Regions from separate parts of the Nocardioides okcheonensis genome, predicted to be linked through region 2. Evidence: predicted binding sites of a transcription regulator. Region 2 holds the regulator's gene; the other holds the start of a gene.

Region 1 (7,675 bases), 670 kb from region 2:
GCCTCGTCGTCGCCGACGACGTGGGGGCGCAGCACCTTGATCGCGACCGGTCGCTCCCCCGGCCGCTGGCCGAGGTGGACCACGCCCATGCCGCCCTCGCCGAGGCGGGCACGCAGCGCGTAGCCGCCGACGGTGAGACCGGGCGGCGGCGCCTTCGGGGACGTCGTCACGGGACGATCGTACGGCCGCCGCTCCCCCGCACCCCGCACCCGCGCGTCTGGTCGCGCGACGGGTCGGGCCCCATGATGTGGGCGTGCCCCGCGCCCGTTCGTTCCTCCGCCCCGCCGCGTACGCCGCGCTCGCGGTCGCCGACAGCGTCGCCGCGGGCCGGCCGGGCACCCGGGCGCGCCGGCTGCGGTGGGCCACCAAGCCGGCGCTGATGCCCGCGCTGGCGTGGGCCTCCGCCGAGCACGCGGACGGCTCCCGCCTGGCTCGGAGCACCACGACCGCCCAGGTGTTCTCGTGGGGCGGGGACGTCGCGCTGCTCGGCTCCGGGGAGCGCGCCTTCCTGACGGGTGTCGGGTCGTTCTTCGGCGCGCAGGTGGCGTACGTCGCCGGCTTCCTGTCGGTCCGCGACCCCGACCCCCGGTGGTCCGACCTCCGCCTCCCGCTCGGCCTCTGGCTGGCCTCGGCGCCGGTGATGGCCGTCGCCGCCGGCCGGGAGGATCCGACGCTGCGCGCGCCGGTCGCGGCGTACGCCACCGTCCTGAGCGCCATGTTCGCGACCTCGCGGCTGGTCGACCGGTCGCTCCCCCGCGCGTCGCGGCGGGCGATCCAGGCCGGCACCGCGCTCTTCGTCGTCTCCGATACCGCGCTCGCGACGCAGGCCTTCCTGCTCGCCCGCCCGCGGCCCGCGATCGACGTGTTCGTGATGGCGACCTACACCGCCGGGCAGGGGTTGATCGCCGCGGGTGTGGCGGGGGTGGCGGCGTCCGACCTGTTCCCAATCGCGCGTCTCGCTCCTACAGTGAATTCCTAGTCCTGATCACGACGGGGGTCACCATGGCAGCTCTCTCGAACCAGGCGGTCGCGGCAGTCGACCAGGCGAGTCAGGCGATGGACACTGTCCGGGCTCTTCCCGCTCAGGAGAAGAAGGCAGCTACCGACGCCTTTCGCCAGGCGAACGCTGATCTCTTCCCGGGCGGCGACAAGTACCGAACGCAGCTGTGGTTGACGCTGATCGTGGGTCTGATCGTCGTTGCCATCATCGCTCTCATCACGGCGGGCGTGCTCGTCGCCAAGGACAAGGACAGCGCGATGGCGATCGGCGTTGTCACAGCAATCGTCGCAGGGCTGATCGGCCTGTTCTCGAAGTCCCCGACCAGCGGGCAGTAGCCATAACCAGGTGCGTCCCCCGGTGCGCGACGCGTAGAACCGATGCATGGACCTCGACCACGCGCGTCAGACCTGGCTCGACGACGGCTACGTCGTGCTGCCGGCGTACCTCCCGCCCGAGGTCCTCGAGCCGGCCGTCGCCGGGCTCGGCGAGCTCTTCCCGTCGGCGGACGACTTCCACGACGGCGTCGACCCGGAGCGCAACGCCCGGTTCGTCGGCGACGAGTTCGACGGCATCGACGGCTTCCCGTTCGCGAGCCTCGCGCTCAGCCGGCTGCCGGTCAGCGACGCCATGCTCGACCTCGCGACGACGCTGCTCGCCACCCCGGACGTCCGCCTCTACTCGGCGGAGGCGTGGGGCAAGTACGAGGGCGCGGCCGACTACGACCAGGACCTGCATCGCGACTACCTCAACCACACGATCCTGGCGCCGTCGAGCGCCCCGGAGTTCCGCCAGCTCGAGGTCTTCGTCTTCCTCTCGGAGGTGACGGCCGACCTCGGCGCCCCGCGGATGGTCCCGCGCAGCGCGGCGACCGACGCCCTTCCGGCGCGCCCCAACTTCTTCCCGCGCACCGGGCCCGACGACGGCGGCGGGTTCCTCTCGCCGGGCCGCCCGGACCTCTACGAGCACGAGGTCCCGGCCGCCGGACCGCCGGGCACGGTGGTCGCGTTCCAGCCGCAGACCGTGCACCGCGGGTCGGCGATCACCCGGCCGCGCGGCGCGCGGTTCACCATGCACCTCAACTACCGCCCGGCCGCCGCGGAGTGGGCGCAGCGCCACGCGTGGGCCGACCGCAGCCACGACGACGACTGGTACGCCTTCGTCGAGCAGGCCGGGCCGCGCCAGCTCGCCCCCTTCGGGTTCCCCGGCCCGGGTCACCCGTTCTGGACCGCGGAGACCCTCGCCGGCGTGGCGCAGCGCTACCCCGGCCTCGACCTGACGCCCTGGCGCGACGGCCTGGCCACCCCGTCTCCTCGCTAGGGCCGGCCGGGCAGCGGGACCGCGGCACACGTCCGGCACGGCCGGCTCGCGAGGACACCTTCCGCCTGTCCACAGATGTACGAACATGCTTGCGAAAAGTATGCTACCGGCGTAGCGTAGGTCCCACGTCTCCGAGACTTCCGGGTAGTCGAATGCCGGGGTGGAGGGAGGCGAGCCGCGAGGGTCATGTAATTGCCTCCCCAGCTGGGGGCCTCCAGGAGCGACGACCGTGATTCGACCGTGCACGCGCACGGTCGACCGTCGTCGAGAGGAGGCCGCCATGACCCACCCGATCGTCGCTGCTGCCGGCCTCCTGGACGACGTGCTGAAGGCAGTCGTCGACTCCAACCCGACCTTCATGTCGACCGACGAGAAGGCCCACGCCCTGCGTGAGCTCGTACGCCTCGAGTCGCGCGTCACCGAGCTCCGGCTCAGGGTGATGGCCGACGCCACCGACGTGGCGGCCGGGACCGGTGCCCGCGACGTCGCCGACTGGCTCGCCCACGCGTGCCGCCTCCGCCCGGAGGACGCCCGCGCCGACCTCCGGCTCGCAACCGCCCTCGACCGGAACCGTCCCGAGGTGGGTGCCGCGCTCCGCGCAGGTGACGTGACGCCGGCGCAGGCACGGGTGGTCGTCCGCGCCCTCGAGGACCTGCCCGACGTGGTGCCGACCGAGGTGGTCGACGAGGCCGAGCGCGCGCTGGTCGCGCACGCGGCGCGGTTCGCGCCGAAGCAGCTCGCCCGGATCGGGCGCCACGTCCTCGCGGTCGTCGCCCCGCACGTCGCCGACGAGGCCGAGGCGCAGCGCCTCGCCGCGCAGGAGCAGGAGGCGCGCCGCCGCACCCGCGTCTCGCTGCGCCGCCAGGGCGACGGCACCACCCGCCTGTCCGCGCTGCTCCCCGACGCCGTCGCCACGCGCCTCGCCCACTACCTCGAGGCCTACGCCAACCCGCGCCGCGACGACTCCCCCTTCGGCGCCCCCGCGAACCCCGACGCGCGCAGCGACACGGACGGTCCCGGATCCGACGCCGACGGCGCCCGCTCCGAGGCCGGCGACGGGGCGACCGCCCACGACCCCGTCGCCCGGCTCACCTACCCCCGCCGGCTGGGCGAGGCGTTCTGCCAGCTGCTCGAGAACCTCGATCCCGGCCGGCTCCCGGTCCACGGCGGCGACGCCACCACGATCGTCGTCACCGTCTCCCTCGACGCCCTGAGGTCCGCGCTCGGGTCGGGAGACCTGCTCGGCGCGGGGACCGTCCCGAGCGACGCCCACCACGACCCCTGCGCGGGCGAGCACCTGAGCGCGGGAGAGATCCGTCGCCTGGCGTGCAACGCCCGGATCGTCCCCGCCGTCCTCGGCGGCGCGTCCGAGGTCCTGGACGTGGGCCGCGCACAGCGACTCTTCACCGCGGTCCAGCGACGGGCGCTGCTGCTGCGCGACCGCACCTGCCGCGCCGAGGGGTGCGACGTCCCGGGCACCTGGGCGGAGGCGCACCACTGGGTGCCGTGGTCCGCCGACGGCCCCACCGACCTCGCCAACGGCGTCCTGCTCTGCTCGCACCACCACCATCGCGTCCACGACCCCGGCTACTCCACCGAGAGGCTCGCGAACGGCGACGTCAGGTTCGCCAGGCGGACGTGAGGGGCGTGTGCGATCGTCTGCGACACACGTGCAGGTTCTCGGACAGGTGAGGGGTATGGACTCCACCACGTCCTCGCCGCAGGAGCGCGAGCAGCGCTTCCGGGAGGTCTACGACGCGTCGTACGTCGACCTGCTCCGCTTCGTGCGACGGCGCGTCCACCCGACCCGTGCCGAGGACGTGGTGGGCGACGTCATGCTCGTCGCCTGGCGCCGCCTCGACGACGTCCCTGCCGACCTGTCGTCCGCGCGCGCGTGGCTGTTCGGCGTGGCGCGCCACACCCTGCAGAACGCCAGGCGACGCGACGACCGCCACGACGCCGTCGCCGTCCGTCTCGCCGAGGTCCGCCACGACCTCGCCGACGTCGGCGACCACCCCGACCTGGTCGCCCACCGGGCCGACATCGCGGCGGCCTGGCCGCTCCTGAGCGCGCTGCACCAGGAGGCGATCGCGCTGTCCGTCCTCGACGGGCTGAGCGCGCCCGAGGCGGCCACGGTGCTGGGCATCTCTCCCACCGCGTTCCGGCTGCGGCTGTCGCGGGCCAGGCGCGTGCTCAGGCGCCTCGTCGACCCCATCCCCACCGACGACCGCCCGTCCGGCCGCCTCACACACGACGGGAGCCCCCGATGACCAGGCCCACCCCCGACGCTGCCCTGCGCGACCTCGACCCGGCTCACGCGACCGCTCTCACCCGGGCCGAGCGGGAGCGCGCCGACGCGACGCTGGCCCGCATCCTGGCCACCCCCGCCCGCGAGCCGGCCGCGGAGCCACGCGGCCGACCGCGTCGGCGACTGAGGCGGCTGCTCGTGCCGGTGGCGCTGGCCGGCGTCCTCGGTGTCGCCGGGCCCTCGCTGCTGGGCGGCTCGGCCTTCGGCTCGTGGACCTCGACGCCCGAGACCCTGACCGGCTCGGCGCGGGCCGAGGCCGCCGCGACGTGCCGCGCGAGCTTCGGCGTGACGGACCGGGCACAGCAGGTCGTGATCGCGGACCGGCGGGGCGAGTGGACCTACGTGCTGCTGACCGGCGCCCGAGCCGAGCTGTCCTGCCTCATGGACGAGGACCTCGTGGGTCGACGCGGGGCGACCGGGGACGTCGGGTTCATGGGGAGCTACGGGCAGGGCGCCGGCCGTCCGCCGGACGTCTCCCGGAGCGGCATCAAGGGCTACGGCGCCGTCGGCGCCATGCCCGTCGACGGGTGGTGGCCCTTCACCGACGCCGAGGAGTGGATCAACCAGGTCGAGGGCTACGTGGGGGTCGACGTCACGGGGGTCACCGTGCACACCCGCGCCGGCACCGACGTGGAGGCGTCCGTCGCGGGCGGCAGGTTCGCGGCGTGGTGGCCCGCCCCGAAGCCGAGCAGCGAGCACCCGGACTCCGACGGCGTGTCGACCTACACGGTGACCCTCGTCGACGGCACCACGCGCGAGGTGTCCGGCTGACGCCTCGGTCATCCGGCCGATCCGCGAGGGCCGTCACCGCCACTACGGTTCAGGCGTGCCCACCGTCCTGCGCCAGCTCTGGCACCTCCCTGCGCCCGCGCCGACCGACGACGCCAGGGCGGCCCGCCTCGAGCTCGGGCTGGTCGTCTACTTCGCGGTCGCCGGCGTCCTCGAGGCGCTCCTCACGACGCCCGCGCCCGCGTGGCGCTGGGTATCGCTGGGCGCGCTGCTGGTCTGGCTGCCCACGCTGTTCGTCCGGCGGACGCGTCCGCTGGTGCCGGTCGTGGTGTTCACCGCGGGCGCCGTGGTGACCGCCGCGGTCGGGCAGGTGTCCGGCACGCAGCCCGGGGACCTCAGCGCGGCCGTGGTCGCGCTGGTGATCCCGTACTCCCTCGCCCGGTGGGCGCCCGGACGCGAGGCCGTCATCGGTCTCGGGCTCTTCGCCCTCGTCGCCGGCACCTCGCTGGTGGTGCAGGACCTCCCGACCGGTGACCGGCTCGGCGGGTCGGCGGTGGTGGTCACCGCGGTGGCGCTCGGGGCGCTGCTCCGCTCCCGCGCCCTGCTGCAGGCGCGCCGGCTCGTCGACGTACGCCGTGACGAGCGCGACCGGCTCGCGCGCGACCTGCACGACACGGTCGCCCACCACCTCACGGCCATCGCGATCAGTGCGCAGGCCGGGCTCGCGGTCGCCGACTCCGACCCGGAGGCCGCCAAGAAGGCCCTGCGGCGCATCGACGAGGAGGCCAGCCGGACGCTGGCGGAGACCCGCACCGTCGTCCGCGCGCTGCGCGACGACGCGGCCGCGCCCGACCGGCCCCTCGACGACCTGGCCGGGCTCGCCCGCACGGGCGACGACGGACCGGCGGTCGACGTCCGCCTCGACGGGGTCGACGACCTGTCCCCGACCACCGCCGCGGCCCTGCACCGGATCGCGCAGGAGGCCGTGTCCAACGCCCGACGGCACGCGCTCCACGCGACCCGCGTGGACGTCCGCGTCGCCCGCCGCGGCGCCGACGTCGAGCTGACCGTGCACGACGACGGGCGCGGCCAGCCCACCCACGGCGAGGGCTACGGGATCGTCGGCATGACCGAGCGCGCGACGCTGCTCGGCGGCACCCTCACCGCGGGGTCGGCGCCCGACGGCGGTTGGACGGTCCGCGCGGTGCTGCCGGCGGGGACGGTGGACGCCCGATGACGCTGCGGGTGCTGGTCGCCGACGACCAGGAGATCGTCCGCACCGGCCTGGCCACCATCCTCGGCGCCCAGGACGGCATCGAGGTCGTCGCCGAGGCGGTCGACGGTCGCGACGCCGTCGAGCAGGCCCGGCGGCTGCGCCCCGACGTGTGCCTGCTCGACGTCCGGATGCCGCGGATGGACGGCATCGAGGCGACCCGGCTGCTCGCCGGACCCGACGTCGCCGACCCGATGGCGGTCGTCGTGGTGACGACCTTCGACCTCGACGACTACGTCTACGGCGCGCTGCAGGCCGGCGCCCGCGGCTTCCTGCTCAAGGACTGCGGGCCGCAGGTGCTGGCGCACGCGGTGCGCGCCGCCGCCGACGGCGGCTCGCTCGTCGCGCCCACGGTGACGACCCGGCTGCTCCGGGCGTACGCCACCCGGGACGACCCGCGGTCCCCGACGTCCCCGCTCACCGAGCGGGAGGAGGACGTGCTGCTCGCGGTCGCCCGTGGCCTGACCAACCACGAGGTCGCGGCGGAGCTGCACGTCTCGCTGAGCACCGTGAAGACCCACCTCGGGTCGCTGATGCTCAAGCTGGCGGTGCGCAACCGCGTCGAGCTCGCGCTCTGGGCCTATCAGACCCGTCGCCTCGACTGAGACCGTCGCACCAGCCACTCGGCGAGCACCAGGTTGACCGCCCAGGCCAGGCCCATCACGACGGCCTTGGGGTTCCCGGACGGCTGGCCGACGAGCGCGACGTACGGCCCCAGGAACAGCGCCTGGGTCCCGGCACCCTGGCCGACCGCGTAGGCGCGGGCCATCCACCGCTGGTGGGTGACGACGTCACGGCGCCGGATCGCGACCAGCCCGAGCACCAGCCCGGCGACCATGACGGCGCCGAAGAGCAGCCGCAGCCACATCAGCGCAGCGTTGTCGTGGGCGGGGACGTCGGAGAAGGCCGCCATCCACATCCCGCTGAGGCCGCCGGCGACACCCGCCGGCACCAGCACGCGACCGCTCCAGCGGTGCCACGCCGGCCGCCTGCGCCGGAACGACGGCCACAGCTGCAGGGCACCCAGGACCAGGAAGGTCGTCGCCCC
Region 2 (7,675 bases):
TCCTCCGCACTCTCGACCTCCGGCGACTCGGACTCGGTCGGCGTGGGCGTCGAGCTCGACGAGTCGGGCATCTTCGGGGTCGGCTCGGCCTCGGGGTCGCCGTCGGAGCATCCAGCCAGGAGCAGCGGGGCGAGAACGGTGAGCGCAAGTGCGCGGCGTACGTGCATGGAATGCCTTCCCGAGACGACCTCAGCACGCTGAAGTTACCCATCTTGAGACGACTCGAACCACCCTCGAACCCGAATCTGTGGATAACCGGCGCGAGGGTGGCGGCGGACGACATCACGGACGCTTCGTTCGATGTCGTGTGCCGCCACCTTGGGAGGCCGACGGATATCCGACGCGTCGGATAGCTCGGCGCCGAGGTCTCGCGACAGGGCCCTTCGAGACGGCCGCGGGCGGCCTCCTCAGGACACCGCTTCGCCCTTCCTCGACCAGCGGGGGCGAGGAGTCTCGTGACAGGGCTTCGCCCTTCCTCGACCAACAAACGCCGAAATGCGCCGAGGGGCGGGCCCACAGGCCCGCCCCTCGGTCTTCCCCTTGGTTCCACCAGCCGGGGTCGAAGCGACTGGTGGAGGCCTCGCGCGTCAGTCGGTGACGACCGGGACGCGGAGCTTCTGGCCAGCCGACAGGCTGGCGGACTCGAGGGCGTTGAGCCGCTCGATCTGGGTCATCGCGTCGCGCACGTCGCCGTCGACGGCGACGCCGGAGGCGATGTCCCAGAGGGTGTCGCCGGGGGCGACGGTGATGGTCTCGGTCGGGACCTGCTCACCGGCCGAGTCGGTGCCGACGGCACCGCCGGCGAGGGCGACCGCGACGACGAGGGTCACGACGAGCGCGGTCAGGAAGACCACGAGCCGGCCACGCCGCGTCAGGCGCACCGAGGAGCGGGCGCGGGCGGGAGCCGGGGTGAAGACGGGGGAAAGGCTGAGGGTGCTCATGGTGGCCTCCTGGGGAAGATCAGCCGGGTCGGTGTGTCGAGGGAATGTCTAGTGATGGCCACCGACAGTGGGTCGGTGTCGAGCAGACGTTCGATCGAACACGTGTACGACGGTAGAGCACCTGTTCGAACGCGTCAAGCACTTCGCCGAACAGATGTTCGACGACGTTCGACCCGCTCGGAGGGGACCAACGCACCTGCCACGACGGGGCCGGGAGGAGAAGCATCGGGAGCAGGGCGACACCGGAAGGAGACACCCCCATGTCCCGGAAGAAGGTCCTGGTCCTCGGAGGCAACTTCGGCGGGCTCAGCGCCGCGATCACCGTCAAGCACGAGCTCGAGGGGGACGTCGACGTCACCGTCGTGTCGTCCTCCGACGAGTTCCTCTTCACGCCCTCCCTGATCTGGGTGCCGTTCGGCAAGCGCTCGCGCGCCGACATCACCTTCAAGGTCGGCCCCACGTTCGAGGAGCACGGCGTCGACTTCGTGCACGCCGAGGCGACCGAGATCGACCCGGTCGCGAGGCGGGTGCAGACCACCGCCGGCCCGCAGGACTACGACTACCTCGTCATCGCCACCGGCTACCGCAACCGCTTCGAGGTGATCCTCGGCCTCGGCCCGGACGGCAACGCCCACACCATCACCACGATGGAGGACGCGATCCACGCGGGCGAGGGCTGGACACGGTTCAAGGAGGACCCGGGCGACGTGGTCATCGGCGCCACCCAGGGCGCCGGCTGCTTCGGCGCGGCCTACGAGTTCCTCTTCAACACCTCCTACCAGCTCAGGAAGGCCGGGCTGAAGGACAAGGTGAAGCTCACCTACGTCAGCGCCGAGCCGTTCCTCGGCCACTTCGGCATCGGCGGCCTGCCCCACGGCGAGTCCCTGCTCGGCATGTTCCTCAGGAAGGAGGGCATCGAGGCGGTCCTGGACACCGCGATGGACCACGTCGACGACGGCCGCCTGGTGCTCGCCGACGGCCGGGCGATCGACTTCGGCTACGCGATGATCATCCCGCCGTTCTCCGGCCAGGACGTCGTCCAGAAGGCCGGCGAGCTCGCCGACGCCAACGGCTTCGTGAAGGTCCGGGACACCTACCAGAGCGAGGCGTTCGACGACGTGTACGCCGTCGGCGTCGCCGCCGCGGTCGAGGTGCCGTGGCAGACCCCGACCCCGGTCGGCATCCCCAAGACCGGCTTCCCGACCGAGCAGCAGGCCCACGTCGCGGCGCTCAACATCGCGGCCCAGGTCCGCGGCGAGGAGCCGCAGGAGCACAAGGCGTTCGGCGACATCCCGGCCGTCTGCGTGATGGACGCGGGCAACAACGGCGTCGTGATCCTGGCCGACAAGATGCTGCCGCCGCGCAAGCACGGGGTGCTGATCCCGGGCCCGCAGGCGCACCTGATGAAGCTCGGCTTCGAGAAGTACTTCCTGTGGAAGATGCAGCACGGGCAGGTGCGCCTGCCCTGACAAGGACGACCACGCCCGGTCGCGCACCGGGCACCTGGAGGGACGGCCGTCCGGCCCGGAGGGGCCGGGGGGCCGTCCGTGGGTTGCGACGGAGCGACGCTCAGCGTCGCCGCATCGCCCGGCGTCCCTGCGCGGCGAACAGCCCGACGACGTGCTGCGACACCCCCGGTGCCAGTGCGGCGCCGCGCGCCACTCCTCCGCGCCAGCCCGGCAGCGTACGCACGACGCGGCGCGAGCCGAGCAGCGCGACCGCGGCCTCGGCGACCTGCTCGACGGTGAGGATCGGCCCGCCCGAGTGGACCAGCTGCGCGCCCACCCCGGCGGGGTCCTGTGCCGCCAGCATGGCGGTGTCGGCACCGTCCGGGCACAGCGCGTGGACCCGCACGCCTCGCGGCGCCTCGGCGTTGACCGAGGAGCTCAGCGACACCACGCCGGCCTTGGTCGCGGCGTACACGCTGTAGCCCGGCGCCGGCGTCAGCCCGGCCAGTGACGCGACGTTGACGACGTCGCCGCCCCGCGGTCCGAGTGCGGCCAGCGCCGCCCGCGTCCCCCACATCGTGCCGAGCAGGTTGACCTCGACGAGCCGGCGCACCTGCTCGTCGGTGAGCGCGGCCAGCGTGCCGTCGTCGCCGACGCCCGCGTTGTTGAACCAGGCGGTGAGCGGTGCGTGCCGCGCCGCCTCGGCCGCGACGACCCGGTGCGCGTCAGGGTCGCGTACGTCGTGGGCGAGCCCGGCGACCGCGCCGATCTCCCCGGCCGTCGCGGCGACGGCCTCCGCGTCGACGTCGCTCACCACCACCCGGTGCCCGCGCGCGACCAGCAGTGCGGCGATGCCGCGTCCGATCCCACGCGCCCCACCCGTCACCACACAGCTCGTCGGCCCGCCGCTCGTCATGGACGCGACGCTAGCGACACGCTGCTTCGAACAGGTGTTTGATCCACGGGTGCCGGGAGGTCTACGGTGGCACCACCTGCTCCGGGCGGACGGAGCGGGCCACCACGCCGGGAGGACTGAGCCAGATGGCCAAGCAGGACGACAAGAACGTCATCGAGATGCCCGACGGCCCACCGGACGCCACCGGGCTGACCCCGCGCCAGCAGCGCGTCCTGGCCACCATCAAGGACTCCATCGAGACCAAGGGATACCCGCCCTCGATGCGTGAGATCGGTCAGGCGGTCGGCCTCACCTCCTCCTCCAGCGTCGCCCACCAGCTCCGGGTGCTGGAGGGCAAGGGCTTCCTCAAGCGCGACCCCAACCGTCCGCGCGCCCTCGAGGTGTTCCTGCCCGAGGTGATGGCCGCGCGCCGCTCGATCTCCAGCGCCGACGACTCGGGCGTCGACGAGACCGGCATCGGCGACGTCTCGCCGTCCGCGGTCAACATCCCGCTCGTGGGCCGCATCGCCGCCGGCGGCCCGATCCTCGCCGAGCAGGACGTCACCGACGTCTTCCCGCTGCCCAAGCAGCTCGTCGGCGACGGCACCCTCTTCCTGCTCGAGGTCTCCGGTGACTCGATGGTCGACGCCGCCATCTGCAACGGCGACTACGTCGTCATCCGCCAGGAGCAGACCGCCACCAACGGCCAGATCGTCGCCGCGATGATCGAGGGCGAGGCGACCGTCAAGACCTTCCAGCGCAAGGACGGCCACGTCTGGCTGCTCCCCCACAACACCGCCTACGACCCGATCCCCGGCGACAACGCCACGATCCTCGGCGTCGTCACCGCGGTGCTCCGCCGGGTCTGACCGCCCTGCCCTGCGTGCGTCGACGCGCCCTCCACCCCACGGGGCGGAGGGCGCGTTGAATGTCCGGGGTCGAGCGGACACGATGGCCGGACAGCCAACCGTCGGGAGCGCGCATGAGCAACGTCCAGGAGTCCTACGACTACGTCATCGTCGGTGGGGGCGTCGCCGCCACCAGCGCCGTGAAGGGGATCCGCTCGCAGGACTCCTCGGGCACGGTCGCCGTGCTCGGCTCGGAGCCGCACGACCCGGTCTACCGCCCCGCGCTGTCGAAGGACCTCTGGCTCAAGGACGACGAGTCGCTCGAGGGGCAGTCGCTCGCCGGTGACCTCGACGACGACGACGCCGTCGACCTCGTGCTCGACACGACCGTCACCGAGATCGACCCCGCTGCCCACGCCGTACGCCTCGCCGACGGCACGTCGGTCGGCTACGGCAAGCTGCTGCTGGCCACCGGCGCCGAGCCGCGCACCCTCGGCCTCGAGGCCGGCCCGCGGGTCGTCTACTACCGCACGTCCGCCGACTACGAGCGGCTCCGTGGGCTCGCCACGTCCGGCAGCCACGTCGTGGTCGTCGGCGGCGGCTACATCGGCTCCGAGATCGCCGCCGCGCTCGTGCAGAACGACGTCGCGGTGACGCTCGTGCTCGACCTCGAGGACGTGCAGGAGCAGATGTTCCCGCGCGCGCTCGCCGCGAGCCTCACCAAGGACTTCGCCGAGCACGGCGTCACGATCGTGCACGGCTCGGTCAGCACCGGCGAGGAGACCGGCGACGGCGTCCGGATCCGGCTCGACGACGGGACCGACGTGGTCGCCGACGCGGCCGTCATCGGGGTCGGCGTCCAGCCCCGCACCGGGCTCGCCGAGGCCGCCGGGCTCGAGGTCGACAACGGCGTCGTCGTCGACGAGCGCCTGCGCACGAGCGTCGAGGACGTGTACGCCGCGGGCGACGTGGCGTCGTACCCCGACGCCCTGCTCGGGCGCCGCCGCGTCGAGCACGTCGACCAGGCCGAGAAGTCCGGCGAGCACGCCGGCAAGGTGATGGCCGGCGCCGACGAGACCTACACCTACACCCCGATCTTCTGGTCCGACCTCTTCGACGCCGGCTACGAGGCCGTCGGCGAGACCCGCTCCGACCTCGACATGGTCGAGGACTGGAAGGACGGCGAGCTCGGCACCGGCGTCGTGTACTACCTGAAGGCCGGCTCCGTGCGCGGCGTGCTGCTCTGGAACGTCTGGGACAGCACCGACCAGGCGCGCGAGGTGATCGCCGAGACCAAGGACGCGCCGCTCGACGACCCGGAGAGCCTGCGGGGCCGGATCCCCTTCGGCTGAGGGCGCCACCGCTGGTCGAGGAAGGCGCCCTGGCGCCTGTCACGAGACCCAGACGCGCCGACGGGTCTCGTGACACGACTTCGTCGTTCCTCGACCACCGGTGGTCGGGGGTCTCGTGACGGTCGCTGCGCGACCTCCTCGACCAACGGGAGTTGCGCGCGTCGACCAGCGACGCGCCGCTCGACGACCCGGAGACGCTGCGCGGCCGGATCCCCTTCGACTGAGGGCGCCACCGCTGGTCGAGGAAGGCGCCCTGGCGCCTGTCACGAGACCCAGACGCGCCGACGGGTCTCGTGACACGACTTCGTCGTTCCTCGACCACCGGTGGTCCGGGGGTCTCGTGACGGTCGCTGCGCGACCTCCTCGACCAACGGGAGTTGCGCGCGTCGACCAAGGACGCGCCGCTCGACGACCCGGAGAGCCTGCGCGGCCGGATCCCCTTCGACTGAGGGCGCCACCGCTGGTCGAGGAAGGCGCCCTGGCGCCTGTCACGAGACCCAGTCGCGCCGAGGGGTCTCGTGACACGACTTCGTCGTTCCTCGACCACCGGTGGTCGGGGGTCTCGTGACGGTCGCTGCGCGACCTCCTCGACCAGCGAGGCTTCGGGCCAGGGGGCGTGTAGCCTCGCGGCGATGTCCGAGCACGCAGGCGGGGCGCCGTCGCCCGAGGTCTTCCGCACCCGGCCGGGCAACCGGCGTCGGCTGACGCCCGCGGCGGAGGCCGAGGTGTCCCGGCTCGCGGCGGCGGGCGAGGCGTCGGGCTGGCTCAGCCCCCTGGCGTACAACCTCACCGTGAGCCACAGCCACCGGTTCGTCTGGTACCGCGTGGCCAAGGTCGCGACCCGCACCATCCGCCACCACTGCGAGGCCTACGGCGTCACGATGGACGTCGACCACGCGATGCGGGTGCGCTACCCGCTGGGGTCGTTCGCCGACTACTTCACCTTCGCGTTCGTCCGCGACCCGCTCGACCGGTTCGTCTCCGCGTGGCGCGACAAGGTGGTGGACCACAACTACTACGCCTTCGACGACGAGACCCACGCGCGGATGCAGACGGTCGAGGAGTTCGCCCGCTGGACCGCGGCGCAGGACCTCTCCGCCGTCCCCGGCACCGACCAGCACCTCACCCTGCAGAGCCGGATGATCGACCTCAACCGGGTCGACTTCGTCGGCCGGCTCGAGACCTTCGACCGCGACTTCGCCGAGGTGTGCGAGCGGATCGGGGCGCCGGCCGTCCCGACCGCGCCGAAGAACCAGACCGCGCCCCGCGGGCAGGACCGCAACGCCTCCGACGAGCTCAAGGAGCTGGTGGGCACGATGTACCGCCGCGACTACCAGCTGTTCGGCTACGAGGTCCCGGCCTGAGGGCGTCTCCCGGCCGACCGTCGCGATGGCGGTCTACGTGCTCGTCGGCTGACCGAGCCGCTTGAGCGCCTGGCGCACGAGCGCCGGGTCGGTGGTCGACCACATCGGCGGCAGCGACGCCTTGAGGAAGCGGCCGTAGCGCGCGGTCTCGAGGCGCGGGTCGAGCACCGCGACGATGCCGCGGTCGGTGGTGGTGCGGATCAGCCGGCCCGCGCCCTGGGCCATCAGGAGCGCGGCGTGGGTCGCCGAGACCTCCATGAAGCCGTTGCCGCCCCGGTCGTCGGCGGCCTTCGCGCGCGCCGACATGAGCGGATCGTCGGGCCGCGGGAACGGGATCCGGTCGATGATCACCAGCTGGCAGGTGTCGCCCGGGACGTCGAGGCCCTGCCACAGCGAGAGCGTGCCGAACAGGCAGGTGTGCGGGTCCTCGACGAACTGCTTGGCGAGCTCGGGGAGCTGGGCGTCGCCCTGCGCGAGGGTGGTGAGGTGCGGGAGCCGCTGGCGTACGACCTCGGCGGCGGCCTCCGCGGCCCGGCGGGAGGAGAACAGCCCGAGCGTGCGGCCGTCGAGCGCGTCGACGAGGTCGCAGATCTCGTCGAGCTGGGCCGGGCCGAGGCCGTCGCGGCCGGGCTGGGGCAGGTGGCGCGCGACGTAGAGGATGGACTGCTGGCCGTAGTCGAACGGCGAGCCGACGTCGATGCCCTTCCACGGCAGCGCGTCGTCGGCGTCGGTGGTGGCGATCTGGTGGCCGACCCGCTCGGTGGGCTTGAGGCCGAGCGACGTCGCGACCGCGCCGAACTCGCCGCCGAGCATGAGGGTCGCGCTGG

The links. Region 2 encodes LexA, which represses DNA repair genes until DNA is damaged. Its sites were predicted from a motif close to TCGAACANNTGTTCGA; they were not measured.
Region 1: the regulator LexA is predicted to act here: its motif matches at 2,397-2,412, upstream of LN652_RS06315 (HNH endonuclease signature motif containing protein).

What each region holds. Positions count from the first base shown of each region.
Region 1 is NZ_CP087710.1:1,323,855-1,331,529, forward strand. Features, by position in the region: gene LN652_RS06295 (serine/threonine protein kinase) at 1-170, opposite strand, end outside; gene LN652_RS06300 (lysoplasmalogenase) at 254-979, shown strand; gene LN652_RS06305 (hypothetical protein) at 1,003-1,335, shown strand; gene LN652_RS06310 (phytanoyl-CoA dioxygenase family protein) at 1,382-2,317, shown strand; gene LN652_RS06315 (HNH endonuclease signature motif containing protein) at 2,598-3,959, shown strand; gene LN652_RS06320 (RNA polymerase sigma factor) at 4,015-4,587, shown strand; gene LN652_RS06325 (hypothetical protein) at 4,584-5,396, shown strand; gene LN652_RS06330 (sensor histidine kinase) at 5,452-6,591, shown strand; gene LN652_RS06335 (response regulator) at 6,588-7,232, shown strand; gene LN652_RS06340 (DUF2306 domain-containing protein) at 7,211-7,675, opposite strand, start outside.
Region 2 is NZ_CP087710.1:1,998,529-2,006,203, forward strand. Features, by position in the region: gene LN652_RS09665 (hypothetical protein) at 1-167, opposite strand, end outside; gene LN652_RS09670 (LysM peptidoglycan-binding domain-containing protein) at 588-941, opposite strand; gene LN652_RS09675 (NAD(P)/FAD-dependent oxidoreductase) at 1,202-2,410, shown strand; gene LN652_RS09680 (SDR family NAD(P)-dependent oxidoreductase) at 2,511-3,275, opposite strand; gene lexA (transcriptional repressor LexA) at 3,431-4,153, shown strand; gene LN652_RS09690 (NAD(P)/FAD-dependent oxidoreductase) at 4,267-5,484, shown strand; gene LN652_RS09695 (sulfotransferase family 2 domain-containing protein) at 6,117-6,848, shown strand; gene LN652_RS09700 (ATP-dependent DNA helicase) at 6,882-7,675, opposite strand, start outside.